3 regions of the Serratia bockelmannii genome follow, and region 2 is predicted to be linked to each of the others. Evidence: predicted binding sites of a transcription regulator. Region 2 holds the regulator's gene; each other region holds the start of a gene.
What was found. The regulator PurR, encoded in region 2, represses purine synthesis genes. The targets are predictions, from matches to a motif close to CANGCAAACGTTTGCNTG.
Positions count from the first base shown of each region.

Region 1: the regulator PurR is predicted to act here: its motif matches at 3,542-3,559, upstream of purM (phosphoribosylformylglycinamidine cyclo-ligase).
Region 3: the regulator PurR is predicted to act here: its motif matches at 1,243-1,260, upstream of tusA (sulfurtransferase TusA).

Region 1 is NZ_CP196512.1:3,823,399-3,828,037, reverse strand. It holds gene ACSJLU_RS18325 (DUF637 domain-containing protein) at 1-186, shown strand, start outside; gene ACSJLU_RS18320 (hypothetical protein) at 183-566, shown strand; gene ACSJLU_RS18315 (hypothetical protein) at 704-919, opposite strand; gene speG (spermidine N1-acetyltransferase) at 1,116-1,667, opposite strand; gene purN (phosphoribosylglycinamide formyltransferase) at 1,781-2,419, opposite strand; gene purM (phosphoribosylformylglycinamidine cyclo-ligase) at 2,419-3,456, opposite strand; gene upp (uracil phosphoribosyltransferase) at 3,712-4,338, shown strand; gene uraA (uracil permease) at 4,415-4,639, shown strand, end outside.
Region 2 is NZ_CP196512.1:2,266,490-2,271,128, forward strand. It holds gene punC (purine nucleoside transporter PunC) at 1-176, opposite strand, end outside; gene punR (DNA-binding transcriptional activator PunR) at 300-1,244, shown strand; gene purR (HTH-type transcriptional repressor PurR) at 1,241-2,266, opposite strand; gene cydH (cytochrome bd-I oxidase subunit CydH) at 2,591-2,680, shown strand; gene sodB (superoxide dismutase [Fe]) at 2,742-3,320, opposite strand; gene ACSJLU_RS10955 (C40 family peptidase) at 3,519-4,337, opposite strand.
Region 3 is NZ_CP196512.1:222,025-226,663, reverse strand. It holds gene ACSJLU_RS01055 (zinc/cadmium/mercury/lead-transporting ATPase) at 1-830, shown strand, start outside; gene tusA (sulfurtransferase TusA) at 911-1,156, opposite strand; gene ACSJLU_RS01045 (7-cyano-7-deazaguanine/7-aminomethyl-7-deazaguanine transporter) at 1,376-2,035, shown strand; gene ACSJLU_RS01040 (GNAT family N-acetyltransferase) at 2,077-2,511, shown strand; gene ACSJLU_RS01035 (DcrB family lipoprotein) at 2,592-3,155, shown strand; gene glpC (anaerobic glycerol-3-phosphate dehydrogenase subunit GlpC) at 3,191-4,390, opposite strand; gene glpB (glycerol-3-phosphate dehydrogenase subunit GlpB) at 4,387-4,639, opposite strand, start outside.

The DNA of each region.
Region 1 (4,639 bases), 1.6 Mb from region 2:
GACAACCTGGCTGATAAGTTAGGTAACAATGTATCAGCTGAGGGGAGAGTCACCATTTTCACTGAACGTGCTGCATGTGATAGCTGCTTGGGTGTCGTAGAACAATTTCAGAAAAAATACCCTGGAATAAAAGTAGAGGTTCTCGACAATAACGACGTAATGCTGATCCCTGGGAGATTGAAATGATGGATGAAGAACGCATGACTTATGAAGAATTGCGAGCTGAGTATTTAGATTGCTTTTATAGCTGTTGTAGAAGTCACATTAATGCTTTTAATAAAAATGGTACGACCTGGGAGTACGGTATTGAAGAAATAGGGTATGCATCTTATCAATACGAAAATGCAAAGTTATCGCCTGTGGAAATGTTAATGCTGAAAGTGTTTACACTCATCCTTATAGCCGGTAGAGGGCCAAAAGATGTTGAGAATAATTACCGAAACTCAATTTCTTCCATTTTGGAAAAAACAAACCTTGAATCTCTAATTCAAGGTATTGGCGAAGATGAAAAAAGCGATTTGCTTTATGATATGGAGTTGCTTGGATTGCTTGAGAAGCCTGAGTAACCTCACCGCTCCCAACAGTTTGAGGTTAGGCACGCTTTGCTCATGCAAATGAGCCAAGGTAAAAAGTACCACTATAGGCCACGGTTGACGGAAATCTAACACCCATATGAACGGCTCTTCGGAGCCGTTTTCTGTTTTTAACGTCCCCGCCCCGAAACCCGCAACACTACCCCCACCAGCAGCAACGCAGCTCCCGAGGCATAGAGCGGGAACCAACGCGTCCACCAGAGTGAGGAAAACAGCGGGGTGCTATTGGGATCTGCGGAGGCGTAGCCGCTATAGGTATTCAGGCCGGCGGCGATGGCGAGCATCGCCAGGCCGATAAAAAGCAGCAGGTTTGAGACGGTCGTCATGGCATTTTTCCTTTGTAGAGGCAGAGGGTAATTCTTACTATTAATTATTGTTCGATTAATTATCTCGGGAAATATTATTTATTTTCGTATTCATCTGGCTATTTCCTGACGATAAAATAATATTCCTTAATACTAGCCGCTTATTTCCCAATAAAAAACCCGCCTGGGCGGGTTTTCTCTTTTTTCTCGCAAATTGTCACTTCACCAGCGGCTTATCATTGGGCGTTTTGAACTTCGCCAGATATTGCGGCTGGAAGATGCACATGCGCAGCACGGTGCGGTATTCGCCGTTGACGAAGAACTCGTCGATCAGCTCGCCTTCCACGTTGAAGCCCAGCTTGCTGTAGATGTGGATCGCCTTCGGGTTCTCCTTATCGACGATCAGGTACAGCTTGTACAGGTTCAGCACCGAGAAACCGTAGTCCATCGCCAGACGGGCGGCGGTGCTGGCGTAGCCTTTGCCCTGGTGGGCAGGATCGATGATGATCTGGAACTCAGCGCGGCGGTGGATGTGATCGATCTCCACCAGCTCTACCAGGCCGACCTTGGCGCCTTCGTGCTCGATGATAAAGCGGCGCTCGCTCTGATCGTGGATGTGTTTGTCGTAGAGATCGGAAAGCTCGACAAAGGCTTCGTAGGGTTCTTCAAACCAATAGCGCATGACGCTGGCGTTGTTGTCCATCTGGTGGACGAACGACAGATCGTCCCGTTCCAATGGGCGTAACCTGACGCTGGCAGTGCTGGACATGTGGGCTCCTCTGTGCCGTGAAATTGTGCAAAGTATAACTTCACAGAATGGATGAAGGCGAAAAAAAACGGCGCCGCGTGGGCGCCGTTTAGGCAAGGTTCAGGCTGCGCGCATCAGTCGGCGGCGTGACCCTGCTCAGGCAGGCGTTCGCCGTCCAGCCAGGCGGCGCCATCGCGCATCGCCAGGCGACCGTCGACGAACCAGCTCACCACCAGCGGATAGATCGTGTGTTCTTGGGTTTGCACCCGTTCAACCACGTCATCCTCTTCGTCGTCAGCGAAAATCGGCACCTTGGCCTGTAAAATCACCGGGCCGCCGTCGAGCTGTTCGGTCACGAAGTGCACCGAGGTGCCGTGTTCGCTGTCGCCGTTGTCGATGGCCTGACGGTGGGTATGCAGACCCGGGTATTTCGGCAGCAGGGAAGGGTGGATGTTCAGCATGCGGCCGGCATAACGCTGCACGAACTGCGGGCTGAGGATGCGCATGTAGCCGGCCAGCACCACCAGATCGGGCTGGTGCTGGTCGATGGCGTCCGCCAACGCGGCGTCGAACGCCGTGCGATCGGCGTAGGCCTTGGCATCCAGCGCCTGGGCGGCGATGCCCGCCGCTTCGGCGCGTTGCAGGCCATAAGCCTGCGCCTTGTTGCTGAACACCGCCACGATTTCAGCGGCGATGCGGCCCTGCTGGCAGGCGTCAATCAGCGCCTGGAGATTGCTCCCCTGGCCGGAGACCAACACCACGATCTTTTTCATCAGTTGATGACCACTTGTTGTTCGTCGGAAGAGGCGGTCAGTTTACCGATTTTCCACGCTTTTTCACCTGCCGCGGTCAGCAGCGCGATGGCCGCTTCCACTTCGGCTTCCGGCAGGGCGATGACCATGCCTACGCCGCAGTTGAAGGTGCGGTACATTTCATGACGGCTGACGTTGCCGGCCTGCTGCAGCCAGGTGAACACTGCCGGCCACTGCCAGCTGGTTTCGTCGATCACCGCCTGCATGCCTTCCGGCAGCACGCGCGGAATGTTTTCCCAGAAGCCGCCGCCGGTGAGGTGAGCGATGGCGTGTACGTCCGCCTTCTCGATCAGCTCCAGCACGGACTTCACGTAAATTTTGGTCGGCGCCAGCAGGTGGTCGGCCAGCGGCTTGCCTTCCAACTGAGTGGCGGTCGGATCGGTGTTGCTCACTTCCAGGATTTTGCGCACCAGCGAGTAGCCGTTGGAGTGTGGGCCGGAAGCGCCCAGGGCGATCAGCGCGTCGCCGGACTGCACTTTGCTGCCGTCGATGATCTCGGATTTTTCGACCACGCCGACGCAGAAACCGGCCACGTCGTAGTCTTCGCCGTGGTACATGCCCGGCATTTCAGCGGTTTCGCCGCCCACCAGCGCACAGCCAGACTGTTTGCAGCCCTCGGCGATGCCGGTGATCACGCTGGCCGCGGTGTCCACGTCCAGCTTGCCGGTCGCGTAGTAGTCGAGGAAGAACAGTGGCTCGGCGCCCTGAACCACCAGATCGTTGACGCACATCGCCACCAGATCGATGCCGATGGTGTCGTGGCGTTTCAGATCCATCGCCAGACGCAGCTTGGTGCCCACGCCGTCGGTACCGGAAACCAGCACCGGCTCGCGGTATTTCTGCGGCAACGCACACAGGGCGCCAAACCCGCCCAGACCGCCCATCACTTCCGGGCGACGGGTCTGTTTAACTACACCTTTGATGCGATCTACCAATGCGTTGCCTGCATCGATATCGACACCTGCGTCTTTATAGCTGAGAGAGGTTTTGTCGGTCACTGCGCGATTCCCCACGACGATTTGCGGTTTGAAAACTGTGCTTCCGATGTTGATTCCGGAATAAGGCGCGGCAATTCTAACAGCGCAGGCAAACGTTTGCGAGCGGCTTGTGAACCGGCTCCGCTTTTTCGTCATCTATACTGATATTCAAACTTTTGTTGATCCCGATCGGGCTATTGTGGGTGGCGCGGCGAAAAAAAGGAGGTATAATCCCGCGATTTTTTTGGCCGCAACCACCTTAATAGGAGAAAAATGATGAAGATCGTTGAGGTGAAACACCCGCTGGTAAAACACAAGCTTGGCCTGATGCGTGAAAATGACATCAGCACCAAACGCTTCCGTGAGCTGGCCTCAGAAGTGGGTAGTTTACTGACCTATGAAGCGACCGCCGATCTGGAGACGGAAAAAGTCACCATCGAAGGCTGGTGCGGGCCAGTTGAAGTGGATCAGATCAAAGGGAAAAAGATTACCGTAGTGCCAATCCTGCGCGCAGGTCTGGGCATGATGGAAGGGGTGCTGGAGCACGTGCCGAGCGCACGCATCAGCGTGGTGGGCGTATACCGCGACGAAGAAACCCTGGAGCCGGTACCGTACTTCCAGAAGCTGGTTTCCAACATCGAAGAGCGCATGGCGTTGGTCGTCGACCCGATGCTGGCCACCGGCGGTTCGATGATCGCCACTATCGATCTGCTGAAGAAAGCCGGCTGCCACAGCATCAAGGTGCTGGTCCTGGTCGCAGCGCCGGAAGGCATCGCCGCGCTGGAGAAAGCGCATCCGGACGTTGAGCTGTACACCGCCTCCATCGATCAGTGTCTGAACGACAAGGGCTACATCGTGCCTGGCCTGGGCGATGCGGGCGACAAGATATTTGGTACTAAGTAAACATTTGAGCCGACTTAACGAGTCGGCTTTTTTTTGACTAAAACCTATAAAACCAATAAACCGAGGAAAAGCACACATGACCCGTCGCGCCATCGGCGTCAGCGAGCGCCCGCCGCTGCTCCAGACCATTCCGCTCAGCTTCCAGCACCTGTTCGCCATGTTCGGCGCCACCGTGCTGGTGCCTATCCTGTTCAAGATCAACCCGGCGACCGTGCTGTTGTTCAACGGCATCGGCACGCTGCTGTATCTGTTCATCTGTAAAGGCAAGATCCCGGCCTACCTCGGCTCCAGCTTCGCGTTT
Region 2 (4,639 bases):
AGCTGCGCGAAGGCGAAGCCGGCCAGAAATATGCTCAGGCTGGCGCTGACCGCGCCGGCGGATATTTGCAGTTCCTCCCGCATGGCGCCAAAGGCGGGCAGGTACATATCGGTCGCCAGATAACCCAGCATGCTCAGGCCGGCGAGATAGAACATAAAACCAAAGGAGTTTCGCATGGTATTTCTCGTTAATATTTTAGTGTCGCAGGTTTTTAGCGCCGGCCAGTGTATCCGGCTGGATCTCTGCTTGTGAAACGGTAATATTTGCAAAATGCTGTTAAAAAAATTGAAGGCAAAGCGATGTGGTCTGAATATTCTCTTGAAGTGGTTGACGCGGTGGCGCGCACCGGCAGTTTCAGCGCGGCGGCGCAGGAGCTGCACCGGGTGCCGTCGGCGGTGAGCTACACCGTGCGGCAGTTGGAACAATGGCTGGCGGTGCCGCTGTTTGAGCGGCGTCACCGTGATGTGGAGCTGACGCCGGCCGGCGCGTTATTTATCAAGGATGCGCGAGCTGTTATCAAAAAAATGCTCGACACACGCCGCCATTGTCAGCAGGTGGCTAACGGGTGGCGCGGTCAGCTGAATATCGCCGTGGACATCATCGTCAAACCGCAGCGCAGCCGCCAACTGGTGCTGGATTTCTACCGCCATTTCCCCGACGTTGAACTGATGTTGCAACCCGAGGTGTTTAACGGCGTGTGGGATGCGTTGGTGGACGGCAGGGCGGATATGGCGATTGGCGCCACCCGCGCGGTGCCGGTCGGCGGCGGCTTCGCCTTTCGCGACATGGGGGATATGAACTGGCTGTGCGTGGTCAGCCCGCAGCACCCGCTGGCACAATTGGCAGGGGCGTTGAATGACGATCGGCTTAGGCCGTACCCTGCGCTTTGTCTGGAGGACACTTCGCGCAATCTGCCCAAGCGTGTCACTTGGACGCTGGATAACCAGCGGCGGCTGGTGGTGCCGGACTGGACCTCGGCGTTCGACTGTCTGTGCGCCGGGCTGTGCGTCGGTATGATGCCGGCGCATCTGGCGCTGCCGCGGGTGCAGCGCGGTGAGTTGAAGGCGTTGCAGCTGCAGCAGCCGTTTCCCGCCAGCCCGTGCTGCCTGACCTGGCAGCAGGATAAACCGTCACCGGCGATGAGCTGGCTGCTGGCGTATCTGGGTGATGGAGAGACGTTGAATCAGGAGTGGCTGAGTGAGGTGGAGCCGGAAGCTGCGCAGGCTTCCGGCGCGGGGGATTAGCGGCGGTAGTCGATGAACGGGCCGTCGGCGACCGAGCGGCGTTCGATCAGCTTCGGATGCACTTCGATCACCTGCGACTCTTCGCGCTTGCTGATGATGCGATCTAGCAGCATGGTGAAGGCCATTTCGCCCAGGCGCTCTTTCGGCTGGTGAATGGTGGTCAGCGCCGGGGTGAAGTAGCGGGCGTTGCGCACATTGTCGTAGCCGATCACGGAAATATCCTGCGGCACGCGCAGGCCCAGCTCGTCGGCGGCGCAGATGGCCCCCATCGCCATGATATCGCCGCCGCAGAATACCGCGGTCGGCCGCTGTTTTTGCGACAGGATTTGGTGCATCGCCTTATAGCCGGACTCCGGCTCGAAGTCACCCTGGACGATCCACTCTTCGCGAATGTCGATATTCGCTTCCTGCAGCGCCTTCATAAAGCCCTGGTGACGGCCACCGCCGGTGTTGCGTGACAGTTGGCCGGGAATGGCGCCGATATCGCGGTGGCCGCGCTCGATCAGGTAACGGCCGGCCAGATAGCCGCCTTCGAACGCGTTATCGATGATGGTATCGGTGAAGTCGCCGCGCGCGGCGCCCCAGTCCATCACCACCATCGGGATGTTACGGTAGTCTTCCAGCATGCCCAGCAGCTGATCCGGATACTCGGAGCACATGACCAGCAGGCCGTCGACGCGCTTTTGCGCCAGCATCGCCAGGTAGGCGCGCTGCTTGTCGAGATTATTGTGCGAGTTGCACAGGATCAGGGTGTAGCCTTTGCTGTAGCAGCTGTTTTCCACCGCCTCGATCACTTCGGCAAAGTAGGGGGCTTCGCTCGAGGTGGCCAGCAGGCCGATCGACTTGGTGTGATTGACTTTCAGGCTGCGCGCCACGGCGCTCGGCGAGTAGTGCAGCTCTTTAATGGCGGCCCACACGGCCGCTTTGGTCTCTTCGGCGACGAAACGAGTCTTATTGATGACGTGCGAAACGGTGGTGGTGGAAACGCCCGCGCGTTTGGCCACATCTTTAATCGTTGCCATGTAAGGAATGACTCCTGAACTCACATGTTTACAGCATGTAAGTGTGATGTTAATCGTTTGCCTACGTAGATCCTTCTCCAGAGAAGCGAAAACTGAGTTTTTAGTGTGTTGAAGTCTTCAGCGCTTAATCAGGAGGGGCATGAATGCCGGTACGCAGTTGTGAACTGCGAATTTTGTCGCATATTGAACAAAAGTGGAAGAGGTAATCGAGATTATAAACCGGGAAATGATAACAAGATTTTATCGGCGAACTGTGGGAAAATGATTTGACGTACTAATTGTGCGCCTTTTATCCTTAGGAAAGCCCATTTTAAAGGAGTTGTCATGGATACCGAATTGAAGATGTCGCTGTTCACTACCGTCTGCGCGCTGGCGGTCATTATCGCTTTCAGCTTCGTTGCCGCGTTGAACTGATTTACCCCCGGTTATAAAAAAGGCGCAGCCAGGCTGCGCCTCATCACCTCAGAACCTGCGCTTACGCCAGGTTTTCCGCTGCGAAGGTCCAGTTGACCAACGCCCAGAAGTTTTCCAGGTATTTTGGACGCGCATTGCGGTAATCGATGTAATACGCATGTTCCCACACGTCAACGGTCAGCAGCGGTTTGTCTTCACCGGTCAGCGGGGTGGCCGCGTTGGAGGTGTTGACGATCGCCAGCGCGCCGTCCGGTTTTTTCACCAGCCAGGTCCAGCCGGCACCGAAGTTTTTCACTGCGGCATCGGTGAACTGCTCTTTGAACGCAGCGAAAGAGCCGAAGGATTTGACGATCGCTGCCGCCAGTTCGCCCTGCGGTTCACCGCCGCCCTGTGGTGACAGGCAGTGCCAGTAGAAGGTGTGGTTCCACACCTGCGCGGCGTTGTTGAAGACGCCGCCGTTAGAGGTCTTGATGATCTCTTCGAGCGATTTGCCCTCGAACTCGCTGCCTTTCACCAGGTTGTTCAGGTTAACCACGTAGGTGTTGTGGTGCTTGCCGTAGTGGTATTCCAGGGTCTCGGCGGAGATGTGCGGCTCGAGCGCGTTTTTCTCATACGGTAATGCAGGTAATTCAAACGACATTGCTTCCTCCTTTACAGCGCCATTCGCCTCTCGCCGGGCGAGAGTCATATGGGCCGTTTTTTATTGTGGTCATTCAATCTTAACAATTTTCATCATAAAAAACAGGAAGAAAAGCGAGAAATGCGCGTGGGGAGGTGCGATGGGCGATAGCTTGAGCAGGCGGTTGCGACCGGGGCCGCAACCGCACAGAGCAGGGAATTAACGGATAGTTTTCGGCGTTACTACGCGGCGTGCGCCGATGTAGTGGTTCTGCCAATAGTCGTTGTCGAGCTGGCTGATGCGGATCTCTTCACCGGTGCGCGGTGACTGGATGAATTTGCCGTTGCCGAGGTAGACGCCAACATGGTCCGCCACGCCGCGGTTGTTGATGCGGAAGAACACCAGATCGCCGCTTTCCAGTTCGCTTTTCTTGATCGGCGCCGCGTCGCGCAGGTGATACATCTCGTTGGCGGTGCGCGGCATTTTGATTTTCACCACGTCTTTATAGGCGTAATAGATAAGGCCGCTGCAGTCGAAGCCGGTGCGCGGCGAACTGCCGCCCCAGCGATAAGGCTTGCCCATCTGATCCATCAGCTTGGCCATCGCGGTCTGCTTGGCGTGTTGGTAGCGTTTTTTGTGCGCCGGGCTAAGTTTTAACGGCTTCTCGTCACGCACCAGTTTAGCGGTGGCCATACCGGCTTCGCGGTGGCGACCATAGCCTTTTTTATAGCCCTTCTTCGGCGGGGTGACTTTAATCTTGGCAGTTTTCTGCGCTTTGGCCTTGGGTTTTGCGCTGGCGATCTTTTTCGCGCTTTTCTCGCTTTTCGCCTTGGCGGTCTTGGTTTTTTTCGCGGGGGCCGTCACTTTGGCTTTTTTAGCGGCTTTGTCCGCTTTCTTTTTTCTGCGGTCATCGGGCCGCGCTTCATTAGCATGGCTTTTACGCTGCTCGGCGGCAACACGCGCCTGTGGCGCAGCGTGCGCCAAATTGAAGAAGAGCTGCGTAAACAGCAGCGCAAAGAGCGTAAGAATTAAACGCATGTCGACGTCACCAACCTTGGCCCCGAAGCGGATATCGAAAGAGTTACAGTATTCCCGAATTTCGCCATATAAAACAGCGAAGAACTCATAAATAATAATCCATATTGTGAGAAAACGTTAATGACATTTTTTTTGTTTCAAAATCAGCCTGTTGGTGTATAAAAAAGCGCCAGTCGGCGGTGGCGGATATAATTAAGTCGCGCCGTCATCGCGGCGCAATATATTAGTGAAATGGTCGGATTAAAAATGTTATTCTCAACGTATGTTTTGACCGGAATGACGTGGCCGGTGAAACGCGATCG
Region 3 (4,639 bases), 2.0 Mb from region 2:
TGTTGCAGCTTGCCGCCGCGGTAGAGGCCGGTTCACATCACCCGCTGGCGCAAGCGATCATCAACCGCGCCGCCGCAAGCGGGGCTGAGCTGCCGCTGGCGCAGGCGCGCCGCGCGCTGGCCGGCGTCGGTGTGGAAGGGATCGTGGACGGCAAGACCGTGCTGATCAGTGCGCCGGGCAAGCTGGCGCCGGGCCTGCTCGCCACACAATGGCAGAGCCAGGTAGACAAGCTGGAAAACGCCGGTAAAACGGCGGTGGTGGTGCTGGAAGACGGCGCGCCCATCGGCTTGCTGGCGCTGCGTGATACGCTACGCAGCGACGCCAAACAGGCGATAGCCGAACTGAACGCGCTGGGTATTCGCGGCGTGATGCTGACCGGGGATAACCCGCGCGCCGCCGCAGCGATCGCCGGCGAGCTGGGCCTCGACTATCGTGCCGGTCTGTTGCCGGAAGATAAGGTCAGCGCGGTCACCGAACTGAGCGAACTGCGCCCGACGGCGATGATCGGCGACGGCATCAACGACGCCCCGGCGATGAAAGCCTCCAACATCGGCATCGCCATGGGCAGCGGCACCGACGTGGCGCTGGAGACCGCCGACGCCGCCCTGACCCACAACCGACTGGTGGGCGTCGCGGAAATGATCCGCATCTCGCGCGCCACCCACGCCAATATCCGGCAAAACATCACCATCGCGCTGGGGTTGAAAGGGGTCTTCCTGATCACCAGCCTGCTGGGGTTAACCGGGCTGTGGCTGGCGGTGCTGGCCGACTCCGGCGCCACCGCGCTGGTCACCGCCAACGCGCTGCGGCTGTTGAGAAAGCGCAGCTAAGCTCTGAAACAAACACGGGCGCGGCATACCGCGCCCGTTGTCATTTGGGGGAAGGAACTTTTAACTCGGCCGCGCCGCCGTTATACGCCTTTACGCAGCAGATAACGGTATGGCGCCTGCTCGGTCTCCTGCGCCACCAGCGTATGCTCCATAAAGCGGCAGAACCCCGGGATATCGCGGGTGGTAGCCGGATCGTCGGCAATAATCAGCAGCGTTTCGCCGTTGTCCATATGGCGCACGGTTTTACGCACCATCATCACCGGTTCTGGGCAACGCAGCCCCAGCGCGTCGAGCGTCTGGTCTGCCTGGGCAAATAAGTCAGTCATGCAATTTTTCTCGTTCAAAACGATCGGCGAACGCTCGCCGCATCTCATTAGCGCCTAGTTTACGCCGGTAGTTTTTCTGCGCAAGATGCGTTAACGTTTGCGTTAAATTTAACCATTGCATTGGTTGCGCAAACGCGTATCATGCCGCCGCGCAGCGTTTTTTGCTGTTTTGACAAGACACACTGGGTTCCCTCACCCCACTGCTAAAAAGGCTACAACATGTATTCGTTTACCGCACAGCAGCGCTTCACGGCGTTGGTCTGGCTTTCGCTGTTTCATATCGCCATCATTACCTCCAGCAACTACCTGGTGCAGCTGCCGATCACCGTTTTCGGCTTCCATACCACCTGGGGCGCCTTTACCTTCCCGTTTATCTTCCTGGCGACCGATCTGACCGTGCGCATCTTCGGCGCGCCGCTGGCGCGACGTATTATCCTGGCGGTGATGGTGCCGGCGCTGTTCATCTCTTATGTGATCTCCACCGTCACCTATCAGGGAGAATGGCAGGGCTTCGCGGCGCTGAGCAGTTTTAACCTGTTCGTGGCGCGCATCGCCGTGGCCAGCTTTATGGCCTATGTGCTCGGCCAGATCCTCGACGTACACGTGTTTAACCGTCTGCGCCAACGCAGCGCCTGGTGGGTGGCGCCGGCGGCGGCGATGTTCCTCGGCAACATCAGCGATACGCTGGCGTTCTTCTTCATCGCCTTCTACAAGAGCAGCGATCCGTTCATGGCCAACAACTGGGTGGAGATTGCGCTGGTGGATTACAGCTTCAAGGTGATGATCTGCCTGCTGTTCTTCTTGCCGATGTACGGCGTGTTGCTGAACATGCTGCTCAAACGCATCGCGGCGCGCAGCGGCAGCCTGCAGCCGAGCTGAGCCATGCTATTCTGGGCGGCCCTATTCTTTGGAGGCCGCTCATGATCCCCATCGTCCGCACCGCCACGCTCGAAGAAATCCACCGCCTTTACCAACGCATCCCCGAATTCGGCGGCCTGCATAGCCTGGCCGATCTGCAGCGGCGTATCGGCACCGCCCCCGCCAGCCTGTTGATCGCCGAGATAGACGGGCAGCCGGCCGGTTTCAAACTCGGTTATCAACGGCAGGAAACGGTGTTTTACAGCTGGCTGGGTGGCGTGCTGCCGGCATTCCGTCGCCACGGCGTGGCGCAGGCCTTGTTGGCCGAACAGGAACGCTGGGCTCGGGCGCAGGGCTATCGCCAACTGACGGTCAAAACCCGTAACCGGTTCCGCGCCATGCTGACGATGCTGCTCACCCACCACTATCAGATTGTTCAACTGGAAAAGAAAGGCGAAGTGGCTGATTATCGGCTATTACTGGAAAAAAACTTGTGACAACATCTGCCTTGCATTTCAACCTGGAATAGGTTGCGATACGACAGTAAATCCCTACCGGAAAGGAAGAAGGAAGCCCGATGCGTAAAGTAGCGAAATTGATGGGTATCAGCCTGCTGGCGCTTGGCCTCGCGGCCTGCGACGGCAACACCAAAGACACCAAGGCAGCGCCAGACGGCGCGGCAGCCAGCGCGCCGGCCGGGCAGCAGGTGAGCCTGCTGGACGGTAAACTGGCGTTCACCCTGCCGGTCGGCATGGCGGATCAGAGCGGCAAGCTGGGCAACCAGGCCAACAACATGCATGTTTACGCAGACAGCACCGGCCAGCGCGCGGTGATCGTCATCTTGGGCGACAAGACCGCCGACAGCCTGGAGACCCTGGCCAAGCGCCTGGAGAATACCCAGCGCGCGCGTGACGCCAACCTGCAGGTGATCACCAACAAGGCGCTCGACGTCAACGGCGTGCCGCTGCGTCAGCTGGACAGCATCATCACCAGCGGCGGTGAAAAGGCTTATTCTTCCGTCCTGATCGGTTCGCTGAACAACAACATGCTGACCATCCAGGTAACGCTGCCGGCGGACAATCAGCAGCAGGCGCAGACCGAAGCCGAAGGCATCATCTCCACCCTGAAGCTGAAGCAGTAATCCCACAGAGGGCCGGTTTGCCGGCCCTTTCGTTTTTATACCAGCGCCTGCGCCAGCAGGGTGATCGGATGTTCGCAGCGCTTGCTGGTGGACATTTCTATCTGCCATTTGCAGGTTTCGCAGTCGGTCACCACCAGATCCACTCCGCTCTCTTCTATCTGCCGGAACAGCGGCGCGCCGATGCCTTGCGACGTGGCATAGTTCTCCGATTTGAACCCGTAAGTGCCGGCGATGCCGCAGCACTGCGAATCCAGCACCACCAGCTCCAGCCCCGGTATCTGCCGCAGCAGCTCCAGGGTGTAGGCGGTCCAGCCCATCTTCTCCATATGGCAAGGCGTGTGATAAGCCACCCGTAGCGGCGTGCGCTTGAGCGGCAGGCTGCGCCCCTGATTGATCAGGCGATAGAGATAGCGCGTCGCCAGCTCCACCCGATCGCGCACCGCAGTGGTGTCTACGTCCAGCAGATGAGGGTATTCGTCACGCAGGGTGAAGGTGCAGCTCGATGAGGTCGCCACCACCGGAATGCCGCGCTCCAGCACCGTTTCCTGCAGCGATTCGGCATTGACCCTGGCCTGCTTTTTAGCCTGCTCGATAAACCCGTTGGCGATCAGCGGCACGCCGCAGCATTTCTCGCGTTTCAGCAGTTGCACGCCGATATCCAGCGCGTTGAACACCCGGACCAAATCCTTGCCCAGCTGCGGGTGGTTATAGTTGACGAAGCAACCGTGGAAGAATGCCACCTGCTCGGCGTAACGCTGCTGAGCCTGCGCCTGTTGCCGGTACCAGCGGCGGAAGGTGCCGAAGGAATATTTCGGCAGTTCGCGCCGGTGATCGATCTTCAGCGCCTTGTCCAGCAGCTTGCGCACCGGTTTCAACCCGGTGGCGGCGTTGACGATCGGCGCAAACGGCGTCGACAGCGATCCCATGATATCGGTATGGCTGAGGATGGCATCGCGCAGCGTCGGCTTGCTCTGGGCGAAATCGGCGCGGGCGCGCTGAATGATGTCGCCGATTTTGACGTCGGACGGGCAGGCCACTTCACAACGCTTGCAGTTGGTGCAGTATTTCAGCGCTTCGTCGTACAGCGCCGGGTCTTTCAGCCGCAGCCGCTCGCCGTCCGGCCCCGCCTGTTTCGGCCCCGGGTAGAGCGGGTTCACTTTGGCGACCGGGCAGTAAGTGGTGCAGACGGTGCATTTGATGCAGCTTTCAAAGCTGTGGTCCCGATGCAGGCTCATACGTTCTCCTCCGCGGCGATCTGCTGCGCGACGTGCAGCGCGCCGATCAATGACACGCCGGCGCCGCAGCCCTGCTGCAGCGGATCGTAGCCACCGGCGACCGCGCCGATGGCGTACAGGTTGTCGAACGGCACTCCCTGCTTCATCGCCCGCAGCCTGCCGTCGGTACGCACGCCGAACTGCAGGTAAGGCTGCGGCGCGAACAGCTCGCGTCGGCTCCAGTCGGCGCGATCCGCCCGGCTGTGTACG